DNA from 4 places in the Citricoccus sp. NR2 genome. Region 2 is predicted to be linked to each of the others. Evidence: riboswitches for the same ligand, from Rfam matches in the RefSeq annotation. Region 2 holds a riboswitch; each other region holds the start of a gene.

Region 1 (3,742 bases), 350 kb from region 2:
ACGCCAGTCTAACGGTCAGGCACCTGCGGATGTGTCCGATCTCACGTGGGTGACTCGACGGCGTCGGACACCTCCGCACCGGCACGTTCCAGCGACCCCACCGGACGGCGCAACCGGCGCACGGTCACCAGCAGCACCAGGGCCACCAGCACCGCCACCCCGAACACCACGGTGCCCACCGGCCAGCGCGCATAGGCCCGGGAGACCGCCTCGAACCCCACGAATCCGATGGTGGAGTAGATGGTCGCCCACGCCGCGCCGCCGACCACCAGTGCGGGTAGGTATCGCCAGGCCGACATCCGAGTGGCGCCCGCGCTGAGGTTTGCCAGGGTCTGGAACCCGATCGTCAGGAAACTCACCGCCACCACCGGGGCGCCCCAGCGATTAATCCGGGCTTCGGCCGTGAGGTACGACGGCGAAGCGAGCAACTTCTCGGCGCGCTCAAACCGCGCGGCACCGCGGCGCACCAGCCGGCCCACCACGTAGGTCGCCCCGGCCCGGGCGAAAACAATGCAGAACAGCGCCAGCCATACCCAGACCAGCGGCATGTTCCAATTCAAGGGGTTCACCTCTCCAGGGTATCCGGCGACAGGCCTATGTGCCGAAATGAGCCGAGCCTGCCCTCACTCGGCCCGCCTCACTCCCGACTCCACCGCTCACGCAACGTGGTCTCCCGGTATTCGCGCCGGAACCGACCCCGGCGCTGCAGTTCCGGCACCAGCTGCTCCACCACGTCCTCCAGCGACCCCGGCAGGGTGGGCGGCATCAGGTTGAACCCATCCGCCGCCCCGGAATCCACCCAGTTCAGCATCGTCTCAGCCACCTGTTCCGGGGTGCCTATCAGCGTGGCGTGCCCACCCCCGGCCGCCAGCAACCCCAACAACTCGCGCACCGTGGGCTGCCGGGTCTCGATCATCCGCAGCACCGTGGCATAGCGGCCCACCGGCCCCGTGAATTCCTCCACGGGCGGCAGCTCCGGCACGGGCGCATCCAGCTCCCAGTCGGAGGCATCCTGACCCACAAAGAACGACAGCTGACGCAACGATTCCGCCACCGGCAGCAGCGCATCCAGTTCGGCCCGCCGCGCCCTGGCCTCCCGTTCGGTGGAGGCTACCTCGGTCACCAGGCCCGGCATCACGACGACGTCGTCCGGGTTCCGGCCTGCCGCGGCCACACGACGTCGCAGATCCGCCCGATACCGTCGGCCCGCCTGCGCATCCCACGCCACCGCGTAGATCCCCTCCGAGTAGCGTGCCGCCAGCGCGCGCCCCGGCTCCGAGGCCCCGGCCTGCAGCACCACCGGCCGCCCCTGCGGTGAACGCGGCACCGTCAGCGGCCCGGCCACCTCGAAGTAGCGTCCCCGGTGGTCCACCGGGTGAATTCGCGCGGCATCCAGGTAGGCTCCGTCCCGGTCCGCCCGCACCGCGCCGTCCTCCCAGGAGTCCCACAATCCCTGCATGGCCACGATAAACTCCTCGGCCCGGGCGTACCGCTGTTCGCGCCCCGGCAGGCGGTCCATCCCGTGATTCCGGGCTTCGGCGTCCGTCATCGACGTCACCACATTCACCCCCGCGCGCCCACCCGAGAGGTGGTCGAGGCTAGCGAGCATCCGCGCTGCCGGGAACGGCGTCCAGAAGGTGGAGGAGATCGTTGCCACCAGCCCGATCCGCTCCGTCGCCCGGGCCACCGCCGCCAGCGTGGTCAGCGGATCGAAGTACCGCACCGGCGCACTGCCCGGCCCCAGCGCCTGCCCGTCGGCCAGAAAGAACGCGTCGAGGCAGCCGCGCTCGGCCAGCTGGGCCAGTTGCTCCCAATACTCGATGGCCCCGATCCGCTCGACAGCAGAATCGGGAGCACGCCAGGCCGCCGCATGATGCCCGCATGCGGTAGCAAACAGGTTGAGGTGGATCTCGGAACGGGTGTGGACATGCGTCATTAATCGACAATCCCTTCGCCAGCATGATCTGGATCAGGTTCAACGGGTCTGTTCTCAGCCGCCGATTCGTTACGAACCAGGGGCACCCCGTGTCACGTTGTATAGGTGTTGACGACTTTACGTCAGCTCCGCCGCCGCGTCACCTCTGCGGGGCAGTAGCGTCATACTCCTGCTGCGCGGCGATCACCTGGGGCAATTCGGCCTCGACGACGGCGGTGAGCTCCGCCAGCGGCACCGCAACTTTCACGCCCAGCGGCGTCAGACCGTAGTCCACGTTCGGGGGAATGGTGCTGTGCACGGTGCGGACCACCATCCCGTCGCGTTCCAACTGACCGAGGGTCTGAGAGAGCATTCGTTCGCTGACACCATCGATCCGGCGCCGAATCTCCCCGAACCGCATGGGTTCGCCGCTGAGCTTCAGCGCCACCATGATCAGCGATCCCCAGCGACCGGTGAGGTGCTGCAAGGCGGTGCGGGAAGTGCAGGCACTCGAGAAGACATCGGGCGCGAAGTCTTCCGCTTCTGCTTCGGCATCTGGATCGAACGTCATGCCTTCCAGTATACGCTTATGGTTAGTGCTGACTTTTCAGTTGCACTTACTTTAGGTAAGCGCTACAGTGATTCCATCGCCGCCAACAGGCACCGACCGAAAGAAGGAACATCATGCGCATTGCCGTCACCGGAGCCACCGGCCACCTGGGTGGTCTCATCATCGAATCACTGCTGCAGCGCGGTGTGGCCGCGAGCGACCTGGTCGCCGTCGTCCGCTCTGCTGAGAAAGCGCAGCCCCTCTCTGATCAGGGGATTGCTCTTGGCGTAGCTTCCTACGAAGACGAAGCAGCCCTCACCGCCGCCCTGTCCGGCGTGGATCGCCTCGTCTTGGTGTCAGGCAGCGAGGTGGGTCAGCGCGTAGCTCAGCACACCAACATCATCAACGCTGCGAAGGCTGCTCACGTTTCCTTCATTGCCTACACGAGCCTGCTCAACCTGGACACCTCGGAGCTCGGCCTGGCGCCGGAGCACGCCGCCACCGAACAGCTGCTGGCCGACAGCGGCATCGACCACACGCGGCTGCGCAACGGCTGGTACTGGGAGAACTACGCCTCCGCTCTGGCTTCGGGCGAGGCTACCGGTAAGTTCTTCGGCGCCGCCGGCTCGGCGAAGGTGTCCGGGGCCGCGCGCCGCGACTATGCCGAGGCGGCTGCCGTCGTCGTCACCGGTGAAAATCACGCCGGCAAGGTCTACGAGCTGGCCGGTGCGCCCGCGCTCACCTACCCGGAAATCGCCGCTGCTGTGGGCGACGTTCTGGGCAAGGAAGTGACCTACGAAAACCAGACCGTCGCCGAGTACCAGGCCACCCTGGAAGGCTTCGGCCTGCCGTCCGAGGTCGCTGCCATGTTTGCGAGCATGGACCCGATCATCGAGCAGGGGGCGCTGTACTCCGAGAGCACGGATCTGCAGGACCTCATCGGTCGGCCCTCGACCTCTGCCGCCGAGGCGCTAAAGGCCTGAAGAACTGAGGCTTTGACCAGCTGAAGCCCTGATCTCGAGGGGCCGGCGTTGCGGTTATCCACAGATGACCGCAGCGCTGGCCCCTTTCTCTTTCTCCTCGGCCATGCTTGAACGCATGCCGTTGCCGCCCGAACCGCCGTCCGCCCTCGCATCGGCGCTGCATCATGCCCGGACGACTGGTACCCCGCGGCCACCTGGGAAAAACAGCGCATCGCCGCGGTGTCCTTTTCGTTGAGTCGCAACAAGCCCGTGATTCCGGCTCCCACTTCGCTTCTGGCCCGGGCTTCGTCAGTA
Region 2 (3,742 bases):
GGTCACCGCGGACACCCCGATCGGCAGCATGATCAGCGCATCCATGCCGCGCTGCAGCCGCCGCCCCCACACGGTGCGCACCGGGCGGGTGAGCAGAAACGCCAGCGGCACCGCCATCACCAGGGTGATCAACGTGGCGTCGACGGCGATCCGCACGGAATGCTCCAGTGCCTCGAGCACCGTGGCACCGCCGGCGTACCCGGTCCCGGAGCTGGTGGCCAGCAGCAGGTAATTAGTCACGCTCCACTCGCCAGCAGTACGGAACGAGCGCACCACCAGGGACACCAGGGGCCCGGCGACCAGCAGCACCACGGTGGCCAGGGTGAGGCCCAGGGGCACGACGTCGGCGCGGGTGGGCCGGTGGGTGTGGGACTGTTGCAGCCGCAGCCCGGTGGTGGTGCGCTTCAGTACTACTTGGGTGAGCCCCACCGAGGCGAGCACGAACACGAACTGCAGCACCGAGAACACCGCGGCGGTGCGCAGATCCAGGAACACGTGGGTCTGCCGGTGGATCTCGGTTTCCACGGTGCCCACACCCGGCGCGCCCAGCGAGCGGACGATGCCGTAGGCGGTGGAACAGAACAGGAACACCAACCCCGCGGAGGAGGCGATGGCGGGTCCGAGCGCGGGCAGGGTGACGGTGGTGAACGCGCGCAGCGGGGAGGCGCCCAGGGTGCGCGCGGCATCCACGGTGCGCGGATCCAGCACCTGCCACAGCGCGCCCACCTGGCGCACCACCACCGAGAAGTTGAAGAACACCATCGCGAGAACGACCGCCGCTGTCGTCTGGTCCAGACCCAGGAACTGCAGCGGCCCGCCGGGGCCGAACAGGGCACGGAAGGCCACCCCCACCACCACGGTGGGCAGTACGAACGGGATGGTGGAGATTCCGCGCAGCACCGACTGACCGGGGAACCGGCACCGGTAGAGGATGTAGGCGCCGGGGATGCCCAGCAGCACCGCCCCCGCCGTGCCAGCAACCGCCATGAACAGGGTGTGCCCGATGATCCGCCAGCTGCGCGCACTGCCCAGCACTTCGGCGAACCCGGTGAGGTCGACCCCGTGCTCGCCGAGGAACCCGCGGGTCAGCATGGCTCCGACGGGCCATACGAAGAACACGGCAAGGAACGCCAGCGGGAGTGTTCCCGCCAGCGTCCATGCGAGGGGCCGGCCGATGCGGTGCAGGGTCAGGACTCGTAGAGCTCGGTCCAGGTGGACAGCCAGTCAGCGCGCTGCTCGGCCACCTCGGCGGTGTCCGGCCGGATCGGGTCCTCGGCGAGCTGGGCGTTCTCGGTCCACTCGGTGGGAAGTTCAATACTGTCGTCCACCGGGTACATGTACATCGCCTCCGGCAGCGAGGCCTGGAAGTCCTCGGCGAGCAGGAAGTCGATGAACGCCTGGGCGCCTTCCGGATTCTGCGCGCCCTCGACGACCCCGGCGTATTCGACCTGCGGGGAGCAGGAGTCCTCGATGATGCTGGTGGTGGGCTCATAAGCGGGCGACGACGAGTAGCTCAGCACCAGCGGGGAGGGGCCCTCGCCGCTGGATCCGGAGAACTCCACGTAGTAGGCGTCCGACCAGCCGGAGGCCACGGTCGCACCGCCGTCGAGCAGGTCACTCCAGTAGTTCTCCCATTCGCCGTCGGGGTAGGCGGTGGCGGTGGCCGCAAGGAATGCGAGCCCGGGGGAGGAGGTGTTCGGGTCGATCACGGTGAGCAACTCGGCGTACTCCGGATCACGCAACTGCTCCAGCGAGGTGGGGGCGGCCAGCTCGTTGGTGTTGCGGGCATCGTCCTCGAACCAGGCGTCGTCCACGTTGATGCACACCTGGCCCTGATCGATCGGGGTGAAGTAGCCAGCCGCGTCGCCGTCGGCCAGCAGCTCCTGTGCGGAATCGGGCAGCGCCTCGGAGGAGTATTCAGCCATGACCCCCTCGTCCACTAACGGGGCGGTGGAGTAGTCCTCGATGCCGTACACCCCGTCCACGGTGGGGGAGTCCTTCTGCAGGATCAGCTGGTTCACCAGGGCGCCGGAGTCCCCGGGCGCGGTAGTGACTAGCTCGTAGCCGGTCTGCTCTTCGAACTCGGCGATCTGCTCTTCGGAGATCGCGAACGAGTCGTGGGTCATGATGGTCACGGTGCCGCCGGATCCCCCAGCCTCATCGGAGCCGTTGGAGTCACCAGATCCTCCGGTCAGCGAGCATCCGGCCAGCGCCAGAGTACTGACGACGGCAAGGCCGGAGAGGGTGAGGGTGGTGCGCGTGCGGCGCGAACGGGTTGGGTTGAGCATGGATCCTCCGTCGGTGAAGTGGAGGGGCCGCACGGAGCCCACCGCGTGCGGCAGAATCCGTGCGGGGAGAGAATTCTCGACTTCCTTCGCCGGTGCTAACCGGAAGCAGGTTCGAGGGTCTGCGCTTGCGTCGCGCACTCTCAGCACCAGCGTGGGTGCTCCCCTGTCGAATGTCCATCCAGCATAGCGCCCTCGACGCGTGGTCAGGCATCGGCGATCTCACGTAGGCTGGAAAATCGATGGAACTGCGAAAACCACCAGGTGCCGTGGCCACATGCGTCTTCACAGGAGAGCCATGATTGTCGAGATGACCCTCACCGGGCTCCTCATTCTGCTCACGGTCAACGTGCTGATCAGTCTGGTGCGTGTGGTCCGCGGACCCACCGGGCGCGATCGCCTCACAGGTGTGCTCTTCGCCGGCACGACCGGGGCAGGGATCATGCTGATCGGATCGGTGCTGACAGACCAGCCGGCGCTGCGCGACATCGCTCTGGGCCTGGTAGCCCTAGCCGCCGTGATCGTTGTGGTGCGCCTGGCCGCCGAAACGCAGAGACGGTCCGCTTCATGAGTGTGCTTGCCGATGCGGTGACCGTGCTGGCTGCTCTGGGCGCGGCCGTGTTTTTCACTGCAGGAACCGTGGGTCTGCTCCGCTTCCCCGACCTGAGATCCCGCCTGCACGCGCTCACCAAGGCCGACTCCCTGGGGTTGGGGTTCGCGGCCCTGGCCGTGATGGTCCAAATGGATACGGTGGCGGCGGTGCTGAAGGTCTTGCTTGTCTGGCTGCTCGCGTTGGCAACCGCCGCCACGGCAGCCACTCTGCTCTCACGGGACGACGACGCGTGATTCCGCCCAGTGACGTGAACGCCGTGCACGTGGTGCTGGCCGCCGTCGTGCTCGTCGCGGCCGTGCTCGCCCTCTACGCTCCGCGACGGATGACCGCCGTGGTGCTGTTTCTGGTCTTCGGCGTGCTGCTGAGCGGCTACTGGGCGATGATCGGGGTCCCCGATGTGGCCCTGGCGGAGGCGGTAATCGGCACAGGAGTGACGGGGGCACTCTTCGGCTGGGTGGCCACCCTGCTGCCCGAGACCCCTGGGCGACGCTGGGTAAGCGGGCGGGGTCTGCTCGGCCTGACACTCGGGACAGGCCTGGGAACCGGGCTCGGGGTTGCGCTGGCGCGCATTGTGCCGGTGTCTGAGACAACATCGCCTGCCGCGGAGCCGGGGCTCGGTGCCGAGGTGGAGCGAGCGCTGCCGGCCACCGGGGTGGAGCACGGCATCACCGGGGTGCTGCTGAATCTCCGCTCCTTCGACACCCTGATGGAGATGGTGGTGCTGTTGGTCGCCGTGGTGGTGGCACTGGCCTTCGTCCGCTCGTCCGGGACCGCCTCGAACCCTCAGCCCGTCACCTCGGACAGTGGTGATGCTGGAGTCCTTGAACCTGACGACGACGCACCA
Region 3 (3,742 bases), 900 kb from region 2:
TTAACTATACCGCCTCGTTGCCGATTTCACCGGGGTTCGTTGCCGATTTCCCCGGCTCTCGTCGTCAATTTCACCAGGGTTCGTTGCCGATTTCACCGGCTCCAGTCGCGGTGCGGGGACGTGCCGCCGATGCCCGGATTGAACATGTTGGTCGGATCCAGTTCCCGGAAGTGCGCTTCCAGATCGTCCGGCAGTTCGTAGAGCCGACCGTAGTTGTGCTCGGCCGGAATCGCAGCGCCGCGTTCTTCCAGTAGCGCCATCATCCTCTTCTTCAGTGCCACCGGGTCCACGCCCTTCTTTGCCACATGATCCTGATGCAACACATGGCAGAAGAAGTGCCCATAGTAGGAACTCACCGACAGCTGATCGGCGATCTCCTCGGGCAGTACCTCCAGCCAGTCGTCGTCATCACGGCGCAGAGCGACGTCGAAGGTGATCATCTCGGAGGATTCCTTGCGGTGCAGGTTGAAGTAGCGCGTCATGGCGCTGGCCGCACCGAAGCGCAGCAGCATCGCGCTCTGTGCCTCGTCGCTCGTGCAGGTGAAGTAGCCGCCGTGGTTCTCGGCGTCGTCGAAGAATTCGGTCAACAGGCGAGTCATGGCCTCCTCGTCCTGACCGCTGACCACCATCACCAGGTGATGCTCGAACCGGTCACGGTACTCGAGCATGCGCTTCGGCAGCTGCTGCGGCAGTAGGGCGAAGGTTTTCTGAGCGATGGTGTCGGCGACCGTCGGCCCGAAGAAGGGGACCTTCGCGAAGACACCGTTGGCCCAGCTTTTCAGCGCGAACAGCCGACGCACCTGCTGGCTGCCGGCGTACTTCAGGCCCATGAACGTGTCTTTGCCGTACTTCGCCGCCAGATCGAACGCCTCACGGCCCATGTACTCTCCGGAAATCGGCAGCTGATCCTCCGAGCTGAGGATCGTTCGCCGCAGTCGCTCGAGCTCGGCGGGGCTGTCGGTGCCGATGTAGTAGGTGGTGGTGCGCTCGTCCTGCGGGAAGGTGCGGGTGCGCACGGCGAAGGTCATGATTTTGCCCGCACTGCCGGATGCCTCATGGAGGAAGGTCGGGTCGGCGTTGAACCGTGCCGGGCTCGGCACGATCTGCCGCACATGCTCCGCGTAGTCGGTAGCCCGGGTGTCCTCCGGAGGGGCGGTCACATCGTCGGGGTTCCAGCGTCCCTGCTGTAGCGCGTCCAGAATCTGCTCCGGGTCCTCGCCAAGATCGATGCCTAAGTGGTTGGTGAGTTCGAGCTCGCCCTGCTCGTTTACCCGCGCGAAGACGGCGTGCTCCGTGAACGCCGGTCCTTTGCGCACCTGGCTGCCGCCGGAGTTGTTGGCGATGCCGCCGATCACCGAGGCGCCGATAGAGGTAGACCCGATCACCGAGTGCGGTTCGCGGCTTAGAGGTGCCAGTTTCTGCTCCAGCTCGAACAGGGTCGCCCCGGCCAGGCTGACCGCCTCGCGCGCGTCGTTAATGAGGTGGATCTGCGGGATGCGCAGGGTGGAGATGATCACGATCTCCCGGTCATAGTCTTGAGCGCCGGGGCCGGACCCGCCGGTCAGCCCGGTGTTCGCCGCCTGGGGGATCACAATCAAGTCATGGTCAACGCAGACCTGCAGTGCCCGCCAGATCTCGACCAGGTTGCCCGGACGCAGCACGGCGAGCACCTGCCCTGACCCGAAACGGTTTCCCTTCACATACGGGGCGGTGGCCCGCGTCGAGGTGAGCACGTGGGAGGTGCCCAGGATCCGGGTGAAGGCGTCCACGGCGGTGGTAGCCGGTTCGGGGTGGGTCTGGCGCATGGTGCTCCTTGGTCGCGGGGTGTCCGTCTCACCGATTGTGCCCCGTCGACTCCGCGATGTCGATGACGATTCCCGGTGTCTCTAGCATCGGGGCTGGTCAACCGCGTCGTGCAGGCACTAGGGTGGAGGATCGTAGACCCCGGGGTGCACCGATACTGGTGCTGAGAGTGCGGAGATGCCGCAGACCCGAATCCACCTGATCCAGTTCGTACTGGCGTAGGGAGTGGTCCGATAGCTCTGTGAAGAGTTCCGGTGGTCGGAAAGGCGGCCACCGTGACTGGCCAGACCCTCACCCCCGAGCAGATCGGGATCGGGATGCGCATCAGCATCCACCCCCACACCGACGCCTTCGTCGACGTGATCCTCGCTGCCCTCGAGGAAACCACGACGACGGCGCAGCAGCGGGGAATCCTCCAGAACCTGGTGATCGAGACCGGTGAGGTCTCCACCTATGTGGGAGTGCGCTCCGGAGAGGCCGGCCAGCAGCTCGCCGAGTACGCCACCACCCTGATCGCTGCCGCCTCCCGTGCCTCAAACCGGGCGCATCTCACCAGCCACCTGCTGCTCTCTCGGGGCTGCCCGGGGGAGGCCGCTTGTGAGCTGGTGCCCGGGGAGGTGCCGGCGGAGACGCACGTCGACCTGGAACTCACCGGACTACCCGCCGTCGCAGCCTGGTCGTTGTACCCGCTGGCCGACGACGGTCTGCCGCACATGGAGCCCATCATGGCTGCGATCGACGCGGCAAAATCCAGCGGCATCGACGTCGTGAGCGAACACTACGCCACCGTGCTGCGCGGGGACCTGGCCGAGGTGCTGGCGCTGGTGGTCAACGCCTGGGGGCGGGTGGGTGAGCAGGTGCCGCATGTGGTCAGCCACGTGAGCATCTCGCTGGACTCGCCCAGCGCCGCCGCTGAACCGGCTCAAGCTGAGGCAGGTGCGCGATGAGTCAGACACAGCAGCGGTACCTCTCGGCCGGTTCCGGCGTCGTCGTGAAGAACCCCTATGACAGTCCCTGGCGCTGGCAGCTCAAGGACCTGGTGATGCTGGTGGTGCTGGGCGTGGTCTTCGGCTTCATTTACTGGGCGCTGGTTCAGGCCTGGAACGGTTTGGCGGTCCTGATGGGCCCGGCCGGTGACCTGGCCCAGCACGTGCTGCAGGGCGGCTGGTTGTTGGTGGCGCCGCTAGCGGTGGCGATCACCCGGAAAGCCGGGTCGGGAGTGCTGGCGGAGATTCTGGCCGCAACCGTTGAGTTCGTTTTTCTTGGTTCCCCGGTCGGTCCGGTGCTGCTGGTGTCCGCACTGTTGCAGGGTCTGGGCTCCGAGCTGCCCTTCGCCCTGGGCCGCTACAGGCGCTTCGGGATCAGCCGCTACGCCGTGAGCGGGTTCTGCGGCGCGTTCTTCGTGTTCTGGTTCTCCACGTTGCGCTTCGGTTGGTGGGGCCAGGAAATTTTCGGGATCCGCCTGGGCATTCACAGCCTGTCCGGGATCATCCTGGGTGGGCTCCTCGCCTGGGTGCTAGTTCGCGCGGTGAAGGCCACCGGGGTGGTGGACAACTACGCGATCGGCCGGGCGCGATGACCTCGCTGGAACCGGTGAACTCGGTGGAGCCGATGGGCTCTCTGGTTGAGCTGCGCGGCTTCACAGCGGTGGACCCGCGCAGCGACCGGGTGCTGCTCGACGACATCGACTTCAAGGTGGCGCCGGGCGAACAGGTGCTGCTGCTGGGCGCATCGGGCGCGGGGAAATCGACCCTGTTGGACGCGATCCGTGGGGTGGTGCCGCACTCGGTTCCCCTGGAGCTCACCGGGGAGTGCCTGGTGAACGGGGAACCCGTGCTCGGCTCCACCGTGGCACAGCTGACGCGGACCATCGGCACGGTGCCCCAGGACCCGCACGCCAGCATCTGCCTACCTCTGGTGGAGGATGAGATCGCCCTGA
Region 4 (3,742 bases), 750 kb from region 2:
TGCTCGACGGCGCGTGGCGGCGCACCGCCACCGAGGATCCGCGCGACCGCACGTGGCATGACCGATTGATGCGAGTCGTGCTCACCCACCCGGTGCTCAGCGGTGTGGTGGCCCTGGCCGCGGTGGTGGTGGTCTACGTGGTGTTGCTGATGCTGGGCTCACCCCTGGACGCCATCCGCGGCGAAGGCTGAGCAGCCGGTCCAGCCAGTCCAGCACTGCGATAGGCGACGGCATCGAGATCATCGTCCAGCTCGCCCGGTCCCAGCCGCGGCCCGAGTGCGGCACCGATCATCAGCAACACCCCGCCCAGACTCAACAGCGCCATCACCGATCCGTGGCGGCCCAGCAGCGGCTCCAGCCACGGCAGGTAAAACGGGTACAGCGCCGGCAGCACCAACGAGAGACTGTAGCCGGCACCGTACCCGGTGGAGCGCACCGCAGTGGGGAACCGCTCGGACAGATACGCAGCCACCGGCCCATACGCCGACACGGTGACTACCTGCAGCACGGCCGCCCCGGCCGCCGCCATTTCCCACGATGCAGCGTGCACGGTGAGCCACCACAGTCCCGGCCCGACCACGGCTGCCACCGCGCCCCAGCACAGGAACAGGGTGCGCCGACCCACCCCGGTGGAGAGGTGCCCGGCCACCGCCATCACGATCGCCTGCGCCACCGAGGCCAGCCCCATCACCACGGGCACCGCCGTCGGGTTCAGCCCCGAATCGGTAGACAATCGCTCCGTGAGCAACAGCACCGTGGTGTCGGTGAGCAGCCAGAGCCCGGTCATCATCACGAACACCTGCCAAAAAGCACCCGCCCACCGGCCCATTAGCAGCGCCCGCATCCCGGTTCTCCCGGTGTTCGGCGCCGTGCCCTGGTTCCCCGTCTCCGTAGCGCGCACCTGATGAGCGTGGCGGTGGAACACCGGGGCATCCACCACATGACGGCGGTAGTAAATCAGCATCCCGATGGACAGTCCGGCACCGATGCCGAACAGCAGCCGCCACCCCCACGCTGCGTACTGGTCCGGGCCGAGCACCGCGAGCAGCCCCGCCACCGAAAACGCAATCGTGGCCTGCGCCCAGGGCGCCATCGACAGAATCAGGCCGCTCATTAGTCCGCGACGCCGCCCCGACGACCACTCCATGGCCAGCGGAATCGCGGCAGAATATTCACCCGCCACAAAAATGCCGCCGATAAACCGCAGCGCCAGAATCAGCGCCACCGTGCCCGGGCCGAGTAGCTCGTGGGTGGGCATCACCGCGATGGCGAGCGCGCAGGCTGCGGTACCGGCGATGGCGATCCGGGTGGTGCGGGTGCGGCCGAGCCGGTCGGAAATCCGACCGAAAATGATCCCGCCGAGGGGCCGGCCCAGCAGCATGGCCACCATAATCAGCGCGCCGGTGGAGGCTGCGGCCCCGGGGCCGGCGAGCACCAGCATGGCCGGGGCCAGCGCCGTCACGGGGAGAAAGACGTGGATATTGTCGATCCCATTACCCACCACCCCCGCGCGCAGGGCCGGGTGCGATAGCCCCGGGTCAGAAACCGGGGCAGAAACGGGGTCAGAAACGGAAGTCATGCGGACATCCCTTCGCTAGTTCGAGCTAGATCAGGTTCCACGGGTGTGATCTCAGCGCCCTTCGCGCACCCCGTGTCCGCGGCCCAGTGTAGCGCAGCGCTTCCCGCCCTACACTGGTGCCAGACACCCACCCGGCCCGGCCGGTCCGCCCGACCCCCTCAAGGAGCGCCATGCTGATTCTCGTCATCAATTCCGGTTCGTCGTCGTTGAAATACCAGCTGCGTGAGCTCACCGACGACGGCGTCGATACGGCAGAACCGGTGGTGGGGAAGGGACTCATCGAACGCATCGGCCAGCCCGGATCCGCTATCACCGACCACGCCCAGGCCCTCGAGCACGTCGCCGCCGAACTGGAGGACGTGCTGGACGGACGCAGCATCGACGCCGCGGGCCACCGGGTGGTGCACGGCGGCGAACGCTTCTCGGCCCCGGCCCTGGTGACGCCCGAAGTGATTCGCGCTATCGACCGGCTGGCCCCGTTGGCCCCACTGCACAACCCTCCGGCGGCGCAGGGGCTGCGCGCCCTGAGCGCCCAGTGGCCGGACCTGCCGCAGGTGGTGGTGTTCGATACCTCGTTCCACCAGACCATGCCGAGGCAGGCCTGGCAGTACGCCGTGCCCACCACGTGGTACACCGACTACGGGATCCGCCGCTACGGGTTCCACGGCACCAGCCACGACCTGGTGACCGGGCTGACCGCCGAGCACCTGAACATTCCCCGCGAGGAGTTCCGCGGGATCATCCTGCACCTGGGCAACGGTGCCTCGGCGACGGCGATCCGCGACGGGCGCTCCGTGGACACCTCCATGGGATACACGCCGCTGGCCGGGCTGGTGATGGGCACCCGATCGGGTGACCTGGACCCCTCGATCGTCGCGCACCTGTGCAGCGCGCACGGCTACACGGTGGAGGAGATCGATCGGGTGCTGAACCAGGAATCCGGGCTGCTGGGCATGACCGGGCACACGGATATGCGGCAGGTGCTGGAGGCAGCGGAGTCCGGCGACCGGGAGGCCGAGGCCGGGTTGCAGGTGGCGTCTTATCGGCTGGCGAAGTACATCGGTGGTTACCATGTGGCGGTCGACGGCGCGCAGGCGATCGTGTTTACCGCCGGCATTGGGGAGAACGCCGCACCGTTCCGCGCCCGGGTGCTGGATCGTCTCGGCGCCCTGGGCGTGGAGTACAGTGCGGAGGCGAATACGCAGCGCTCGGATGCGGTGCGTACCATTTCCACGCCAGAGTCCCGGATCCCCGTCGTCGTCGCGCCCACCGATGAGGAGCAAGCCATTGCCGCCGCCACCGTGGAGCTCGCTCTGCGCCGGTAAAAGTGAGGTAAAAGTGAGGTAAAAGTGCCCTGCATCACAACATAGGGCGGAATGTCTGCATCACCGAGCCTCCGCCCGGACCCGGGGCGTACCCGCGCCCACACCCGCCCGGCCACTATCCTGGACGCATGACCCTCACCCCCGCGTCGCCCGCCACGGGTTCTCCCGCGCCTGCCCTTGCCTCCGGCGCCGCCGTCACCGATGAGCAGCGCGCCGCCGCCCTGAAGCGGATGAAACTCGTCGCCACCTCGGTCCTCGTCGTCCTCGCCGTGATTTTCGTGATCGCCTTCATCTACGAGGACCGTTACCCGTGGCTGGGGTACGTGCGCGCGGGCGCGGAGGGCGGCATGGTGGGCGCCCTGGCCGACTGGTTCGCCGTCACCGCTCTGTTCCGCCACCCGATGGGCCTGCCCATCCCGCACACCGCCATCATTCCGCGGAAGAAAGACCAGCTCGGCGAGTCTTTAGGATCGTTCTTCCAGCAGAATTTCCTGGAATCCGAGGTGATGGATGAGCGCCTCTCCAGCCTGCGCCTCGCCGAGAAGGTGGGCGGCTGGTTGTCTACCGAGGAGAACTCGACGCGGGTGGGCGCCGAGGCCGCACAGGCCGCCTCCGGGGTGCTGCGTGCGACCGACGACGACGTCGTCCAGGATGTGATCTCCACCCTGGTCCGCGATCACGTGGTGGCCCCCGAATGGTCGCCCACCCTGTCTGCATTGCTGCAAAATGTGATCGACGCCGGCCACCACCGCCCCGCTTTCGAGCTGGCCCTGGACCGCGCCACCGACTGGGTGCGGGCCAATCAGGATCTGTTCATTTCCGCGGTGCGTTCCCGGTC

The links. Region 2 has a riboswitch for thiamine pyrophosphate ahead of O1A05_RS05960 (thiamine ABC transporter substrate-binding protein). Riboswitches for the same ligand answer to the same signal wherever they lie in the genome.
Region 1: another riboswitch for thiamine pyrophosphate. It lies ahead of O1A05_RS04300 (NtaA/DmoA family FMN-dependent monooxygenase); the one in region 2 lies ahead of O1A05_RS05960 (thiamine ABC transporter substrate-binding protein).
Region 3: another riboswitch for thiamine pyrophosphate. It lies ahead of O1A05_RS01765 (YkoF family thiamine/hydroxymethylpyrimidine-binding protein); the one in region 2 lies ahead of O1A05_RS05960 (thiamine ABC transporter substrate-binding protein).
Region 4: another riboswitch for thiamine pyrophosphate. It lies ahead of O1A05_RS02460 (MFS transporter); the one in region 2 lies ahead of O1A05_RS05960 (thiamine ABC transporter substrate-binding protein).

The regions. Positions count from the first base shown of each region.
Region 1 covers NZ_CP115154.1:928,379-932,120, reverse strand. Annotated here, with positions in the region: gene O1A05_RS04305 (DedA family protein) at 42-569, opposite strand; gene O1A05_RS04300 (NtaA/DmoA family FMN-dependent monooxygenase) at 638-1,936, opposite strand; TPP riboswitch at 1,929-2,036, opposite strand; gene O1A05_RS04295 (winged helix-turn-helix transcriptional regulator) at 2,076-2,486, opposite strand; gene O1A05_RS04290 (SDR family oxidoreductase) at 2,600-3,448, shown strand.
Region 2 covers NZ_CP115154.1:1,276,628-1,280,369, forward strand. Annotated here, with positions in the region: gene O1A05_RS05955 (ABC transporter permease) at 1-1,092, opposite strand, end outside; gene O1A05_RS05960 (thiamine ABC transporter substrate-binding protein) at 1,188-2,288, opposite strand; TPP riboswitch at 2,353-2,463, opposite strand; gene O1A05_RS05965 (hypothetical protein) at 2,584-2,856, shown strand; gene O1A05_RS05970 (cation:proton antiporter) at 2,853-3,131, shown strand; gene O1A05_RS05975 (hydrogenase subunit MbhD domain-containing protein) at 3,128-3,742, shown strand, end outside.
Region 3 covers NZ_CP115154.1:376,471-380,212, reverse strand. Annotated here, with positions in the region: gene dld (D-lactate dehydrogenase) at 93-1,805, opposite strand; TPP riboswitch at 1,936-2,046, shown strand; gene O1A05_RS01765 (YkoF family thiamine/hydroxymethylpyrimidine-binding protein) at 2,079-2,750, shown strand; gene O1A05_RS01760 (ECF transporter S component) at 2,747-3,382, shown strand; gene O1A05_RS01755 (ABC transporter ATP-binding protein) at 3,379-3,742, shown strand, end outside.
Region 4 covers NZ_CP115154.1:525,076-528,817, forward strand. Annotated here, with positions in the region: gene O1A05_RS02455 (DUF3817 domain-containing protein) at 1-191, shown strand, start outside; gene O1A05_RS02460 (MFS transporter) at 134-1,579, opposite strand; TPP riboswitch at 1,570-1,662, opposite strand; gene O1A05_RS02465 (acetate/propionate family kinase) at 1,750-2,904, shown strand; gene O1A05_RS02470 (DUF445 domain-containing protein) at 3,033-3,742, shown strand, end outside.